One region of the Variovorax sp. FG153 genome, then DNA from elsewhere that is predicted to be linked to it. Evidence: predicted binding sites of a transcription regulator. Region 1 holds the regulator's gene; the other holds the start of a gene.
What was found. Region 1 encodes sigma-54, which starts transcription at its own class of promoters, with help from an activator protein. Its sites were predicted from a motif close to TGGCANGNAANCTGCTTT; they were not measured.
Positions count from the first base shown of each region.

Region 2: ACODT0_RS09435 (pilin) is a predicted target of sigma-54. The motif match lies at 1,913-1,930, and genes of this name have one in related genera.

Region 1 is NZ_JBMDKG010000018.1:50,583-54,023, reverse strand. It holds gene ACODT0_RS20165 (phospholipase D family protein) at 1-1,382, opposite strand, end outside; gene ACODT0_RS20160 (RNA polymerase factor sigma-54) at 1,393-2,982, opposite strand; gene lptB (LPS export ABC transporter ATP-binding protein) at 3,013-3,441, opposite strand, start outside.
Region 2 is NZ_JBMDKG010000006.1:68,799-72,239, reverse strand. It holds gene ACODT0_RS09445 (CHASE2 domain-containing protein) at 1-947, shown strand, start outside; gene ACODT0_RS09440 (3',5'-cyclic-nucleotide phosphodiesterase) at 974-1,777, shown strand; gene ACODT0_RS09435 (pilin) at 1,999-2,457, shown strand; gene ACODT0_RS09430 (hypothetical protein) at 2,633-3,441, shown strand, end outside.

The DNA.
Region 1 (3,441 bases):
CTGCGGATGAACAGGCCGATCTCGGTGTTGTGGACCTCGGAGCGCGGGTCGAAATTCATCGAGCCGACGAACAGGATGCGCCGGTCGATCACCGCCGACTTGGCATGCAGCCGGCCGACCGAGGTGCCGAACAGGCCCAGCCGCACGCTGCGGCGGGTGCGGTTGGTGCTGAGTTCGTAGAGCTCGGCGCCCAGGCGCAGCATCTCGGGCCGGTAACGGCGGTAGGCGGTGTGCACCAGCGGCTCGTCGGTGGCGGCGAGCGAGTTGGTCACCACGCTGATCTTCACCTGGCGCCGGCGGATCTCGTTCATCACCTCGAGCCCCGCGGCGCCCGGGATCAGGTAGGGCGAGACGATGGTCACCTCGCTGCGCGCGCGGCGCATCTGCTCGACCACGTTGTAGCGCACGCTGTCCACGTCGAGCAGCGGCACGCCGCCGTACGAGGCGGTCTTGCCGATCACGCGGTCGGGCGAATCGGCATAGGCCTCGGCCGTGGTCCAGATCAGGCCGAGCCGGCCGGCATCGAGGTCCTCGGCGATCGGGCCGTAGCCCAGCAGGTCGTTGGGCGCGGGCTTCGGCGGCGGCGGCGTGGTGTCGGGGCCGGTGGCGGCCTCGAAGCGGCGCCGCAGTTCGTCGGCAGGCAGCGCGCTCGCCACCACCGACTCGACGGGCCGCACGTAGGGGCTGTTCCAGTACTGGTCGAACAGGCTGCCCAGGCGCGGGATCAGCGCGCCCGTCACGAAGGTGTCGAGGTCGATGAAGTTCTCGCCCGCGGTGCGCCGGAAGTACTGGTTGCCGATGTTGCGCCCGCCCGCCACGGCCATCGCGCCGTCGGCGATGAACAGCTTGTTGTGCATGCGCCGGTTGACGCGGCTGAAGTCGAACAGCGAGGCGGTGAAGCGCGCGAGCAGGCTGCCGCGGCCGGCCGGAAAGGGGTTGAACAGGCGCAGCTCGACATTGGGCGTGGCCGCGAAGCCGCGCAGCAGCTCGTCCTCGCCCGCGGTGTAGAGGTCGTCCATCAGCACGCGCACCCGCACGCCGCGCTGCGCGGCGTCGCGCAGGGTGCGCAGCAGGTAGCGGCCGGTCTCGTCGTTCTCGATCTGGTAGTACTGGACGTCGAGCGTGCGCTGGGCCCGGCGCGCGAGCTGGATGCGGGTGTCGAAGGCGAAGTCGCCGCCCGGCATGAGGCGAAAGCCGCTGAGGTCGGGGTCGGGCTGCGCGGCCAGCGCGATGCGCCCGAGCGCGGTGTCCTTCGACACGGCGATGGCCTTGGTGGGAGTGCGCGGTGCCTCGTCGGGCAGCGAGGCGCAGCCGGCGGCCAGCAGCGTGGCCGCGAGGGCGAACACCCGGAGCCCACGGCGCGACAGCAGGCGTCGGGCCATCGGCGGCTTTCTACAGGGCCTTGCGCAGGTTGGCGGGCGCGATGCGCAGCGCCTCGCGGTACTTGGCGACGGTGCGGCGCGCGCACTCGATGCCCTGCTCCTTGAGCATCTCGGAGATCTGGCTGTCCGACAGCGGCTTCTTCACGCTCTCCGAACCGACGAACTGCTTGATCAGCGCGCGCACCGCGGTGCTCGAGGCATTGCCGCCGGTCTCGGTGCCCAGCGCCGAGCCGAAGAAGTACTTGAGCTCGACCGTGCCGAAGGGCGTGGCCATGTACTTGGCGGTGGTCACGCGCGAGATGGTGGATTCGTGCAGCCCGAGCTCGTCGGCGATCTCGCGCAGCACCAGCGGGCGCATCGCGAGCTCGCCGTGCACGAAGTAACTCTTCTGCCGCTCGACGATGGCGTTGCTCACGCGCAGGATGGTGTCGAAGCGCTGCTGGATGTTCTTGATGAACCAGCGCGCCTCCTGCAGCCGCTGCGACAGCGCCTGGCTGCCCTCGCCCTTGTGCGACTTGAGCGCGCCGGCATAGATGTCGTGCACGCGCAGCCGCGGCATCACCTCGGGGTTGAGCATGACGCGGAACTTCACGTTGGTGCCGCGGCCGGTCTTGGTGACGATCACGTCGGGAATGACGATGTTGCGCTCGACGTCGACGAAGCGGCGGCCCGGCTTGGGCTCCAGGCGCGCGATGACCTGCAGCGCCGAGCGCACCAGTTCCTCGTTGGTGCGCGTGAGCGTGGCCAGGCGCTTGAAGTCGCGCCGCGCGAGCAGCTCCATCGGCTGCTTGCAGATGGCGAGCGCGGTCTTGCGCACCAGCTCCTCTTCCTCTGTCTCGTCTTCGTCGGCCAGCGCGCGCAGCTGGATCGCGAGGCATTCGCCGAGATCGCGCGCGCCCACGCCCGCGGGCTCCAGGCTCTGCAGCAGGCCGAGCGCGACCTGGAAGTGGTGCACCAGCTCGTCGAACTGGTCGTTGTCGTCGCCCGCGAGGCCCGAGGCCAGCGCCGGCAGCGAATCCTCGAGGTAGCCGTCGTCGTTGAGCGACTCGATCAAAAAGCGCAGCGCGGCGCTGTCGTTCTCGTTGAGCCGCAGGCTCAGCGCCTGGCGGTGCAGGAAGGACTGCAGCGATTCCTGGCTGCGCGCGAGCTCGGTGGCATCGGCGCGCTCGTCGTCGCCGGTGCTGCTGTTGTTGCGCGCAGGCGCGTCGCTGCCCCACTCGCTGTCGTCGGGCGCCATGTCGACGGTGCCGTCGCCTTCCCAGTCGGGCTCGCGCTCGGGCGAGTCGAGGGCCGGCTCGGCCTCGGACGACGAGGCGGTCTCGGTGGACGTGGTCGAGGTCGACGGCGCGGCGCCCGCGTAGTCGCTCTCGGCCTCGCGCTCGGTGTCCTCGCGCGGCGCGGGCGTGTCGGCAGCGTCGAGGCCGAATTCCTCGCGCGCGGCTTCCTCGGCGGTGCGCTCGAGGAAGGGGTTCTCGTCGAGCATCTGCTCGACCTCCTGGCTCAGCTCGAGCGTGGAGAGCTGCAGCAGCCGGATCGACTGCTGCAGCTGAGGCGTCAGCGCGAGATGCTGCGAAACGCGCAGCGACAAGCCTTGTTTCATGCCCTCAGGAAATGGCTGGCGCGAGGGTCATCACATGCGGAAGTGCTCGCCCAGGTAGACCCGGCGCACTTCGGCGTTGTCGACGATCTCCGAGGGCGTGCCCTGTGCCAGCACATGGCCGTCGCTGATGATGAAGGCGTGATCGCAGATGCCCAGCGTCTCGCGCACGTTGTGGTCGGTGATGAGCACGCCGATCCCGCGTTCCTTCAGGAAGCTGATGATGCGCTGGATCTCGATCACCGCGATCGGGTCGATGCCGGCGAAGGGCTCGTCGAGCAGGATGAAGCGCGGCTGGGTGGCCAGCGCGCGCGCGATCTCGACGCGGCGGCGTTCGCCGCCCGACAGCGCGAGCGCGGGCGAATCGCGCAGGTGGTCGACGCGCAGGTCGGCCAGCAGTTCCGACAGGCGCTCTTCCATGCGCTGCTTCGACAGCGCCTGCGGCCGGCCGTTGGCGTCGGG
Region 2 (3,441 bases), on a different contig from region 1:
TCGCGCTCGCCTTCCTGCTCAACATGAGCTGGGGCTACCTGGTCGAATCGCGCGCGCGCCGCGGCCTGGTGCAGCTCTTCGGCACCTACGTGCCGCCGCAGCTCGTCGACGAGATGCTGGAGCGCCCGGGCCGCTACAGCATGCGTGCCGAGAGCAAGACCATGACCGTCATGTTCTGCGACATGCGCGACTTCACGCGCTTCTCGGAGCAGATGTCGCCGGCCGAACTGCAGGCCTTCCTCAACACCGTGTTCAGCCGCCTCACCGACGTCATCACCGCGCACCGCGGCACCGTCGACAAGTACATGGGCGATTGCGTCATGGCCTTCTGGGGCGCCCCGCTCGAGACGCCCGAGCACGCCAGCCTCGCCGTGAATGCCGCGCTCGACATGGCCGAGGCGGTGCACGACATCAACCGCATCCACCGCGCCACCGGCCGGCCCGAGATCAGCATCGGCATCGGCATCAACAGCGGCGTCATGAGCGTGGGCGACATGGGTTCGGCCGCGCGGCGCAGCTACACCGTGGTCGGCGACGCGGTCAATCTGGCCTCGCGCCTCGAGGGGCTCAGCGGCCACTACGGCGTCGAGATCGTCGCCAGCGGTGCCACGCGGGAGCTCGCGCCGGCCTATGTCTGGCAGGAGCTCGACAGCGTCTTCGTCAAGGGCCGGGCCCAGGCCGTCGCCGTGTTCACGCCGCTGGCCGTCGCCTGGGACGAGGCGGCCGTCATCGCCGTGCGCGAGGCGCACCGGCTCGAGCGCTGGGCCGAGGTACTGGCCGCCTACCGGCGCCAGGACTGGGCCTTGGGCCGAAACTTGCTGGACCCCCTCCTCGTGGCCGATGCCAAAAAAGTCCTTTACCAGCTCTACGCGCAGAGATTAGCCTCGATGGCCTTGCGCCCGCACGACCCGTCGTGGGACGGTGCAACCCGGTTCGAAACCAAATGACAGACACAGACAAGGGGTCTCTCACAATGCAGGTTCGTGTGCTGGGTTGCTCGGGCGCTATCGCCAAAGACTGCCGCACCACCTCTTTCCTGGTCGACACCGACCTGCTCGTCGATGCCGGCACCGGCGTCGGCGACCTCACCCTCGACGAAATGGCCGGCGTCGACGACATGGTGCTCACGCACTGCCACCTCGATCACATCGCCGCCCTGCCCCTGATGCTCGACGCCGTCGGCGGCCGCCGCACCCGGCCGCTGCGCGTGCATGCGCTGCGCGCCACCATTGAGGCGCTGCGCGCCCACGTCTTCAACAACATCATCTGGCCCGACTTCGAGAGCATCCCGAGTCCCGAGACCCCCTTCGTCACCTTCCACGACATCGCCGTCGGCCAGACGCTGCTGCTCGGCAGCGCCACGCCCAAGCGCATCGAGGTGCTGCCGGCCGTGCACACCGTGCCCGCCTGCGGCTTCGCCGTGAGCCGCGCCGATGGGGGAGCGCATTGGGTCTTCAGCGGCGATACCGAGCGCAACGCGCCGTTCTGGGACCGGGTCAATGCCCTCGAGGTCGCGATGCTCGTGATCGAGACGGCCTTCAGCAACCGGGAGCAGGCGCTGGCGGAACGCAGCCTGCATCTGTCGCCGACCATGCTGGCCGACGAGCTGGCCCACATCGATCCGGGCAAGGACTATCCGATCTACATCACGCACACCAAGCCGGCCGAGACCGAGGAGATCATGAGCCAGATCGAAACCTTGGCGGGGCGGAAGGTGCGGGGATTGGCGCAGCGGGACATCCGCTGGCTGAAGGCGGATGGGATCCTGACTTTCTGAGCCGGGTCGCGCGACGGGGATGGCATGACAAATTTGTCACCATGTGTCGCATCTTGATACATCTTCTGTCACGTGCAGTAACACCAATGTGGTCTGGGGTGACGCGTTAGGTCGCTGACGGGGCGGGAAACCGGGTGGCACGGATGCTGCGGAAGGTTCTCCGCTCCGGGGGGAGGACTCCCGGGAGTGACAACCAACCCAACCAACCTGGAGTTAGTGAAATGAACCGTCGTTCCATCGCACGCAATGTGCAGAAGGGTTTCACCCTTATTGAATTGATGATCGTTGTGGCGATCATTGGCATTCTTGCGGCCGTGGCGCTGCCGGCTTATCAGGACTACACCGTGCGTGCGCGCGTGTCGGAAGCCATGGTGCTCGCATCGGCCGCCAAGACGCTGGTTGGCGAGAACGCTGCCAATGCGGCTTCGGACCTTCGGCTCGGCTTCGATTCCACGTCCGTGAACTCCACGAAGAATGTTGCGTCGATGAGCATCAGTGAGAAGGGCGCAATTTCCGTTACCACGACGAAGGCGGCGGGCGAAGTCACGCTGGTCCTCACTCCTACCTCGAATGGCAATGAACTGGCGGCAGAAGAGACGCCGGCCGCTCAGATTCAATGGAAGTGCACCACGGACAGTGCGAAGTTCAAGTACGTGCCGACCGAGTGCCGCAACAGTTGAGGGCAGTAGAAGTTCTACGCAGGGCCCGTTTGCGGGCCCTTTTTTGTACTTCGATGTAGGCGAGTCGCGCATGCATGCAGGGAGAAGGTTTCAATGGGCAATTGCCGCAGTGGCGGTGTTGCTTTTTGCGTGGACGCATCCCTATAGCGGAGTTCGCCATGACGGAATGCTTTACGTGGCCCAAGCCCTGAAGCACATCGATCCCGCAATATTTAATAGCGATCTTTTCTTCAAGTTCGGCTCGCAAGATTCCTTTAGCATTTTTGGCAGAACCTATGCACACGCAGTCGCCATTGTGGGCGTTGCTTGGTCTTCTTTTGCGGGTGTGCTTGTCGGGCAATTTCTCTTCATCGCTGCAGTCGGTTTCCTGATCTGGCGTGTTGCTCCGGAGAACTCGAGAGTGCTGGCCGGGTGCCTCCTGGCAATTACTGCGGGCACCTATGGCAGCTCGGCAATTTTTCATTTTGCAGAGCCTTTCCTGACGGCTCGCACCTATTCCGAAGTCCTGGTGATTCTCGGGCTGGCATTCATATCTCGCGGACAATTGGCCATCGCCGCCGTCGCCTGCGTCGTTGCGGCCCTGCTTCATCCCCTGATGGCGCTGCCAGCGATCTTCTTGTGCTGGGCGCTGGCTGTCCAGCGAAATCGCACTTGGTTATGGATGCTTGCTCTTGGTGTTCCGTTGCTAGCAATGGGACACTTTGATGTTTCGCCCTTCAATCGCGCGTTCCTCTTCTACGACGCCGAATGGCGGGATCTCGTTGACAGGCACAACTTCGTTTTCATGGCGAGTTGGCCGCTCGCCAGTTGGATGGCGTTGCTCGCAGATCTTGTGCTCGTGGGTGCGCTTTCGCTCAGGCAACGCGCCGGTCGGCTTGCCTTGATGCTCAGGGTGCTGCTGGTCGTGGCAGGCCTGTGTCTGGCGGTGGCCCTGCTGGGAGGCGATCTTCTGTCCAACGTGCTTGTGACCTCGCTGCAGCTTTG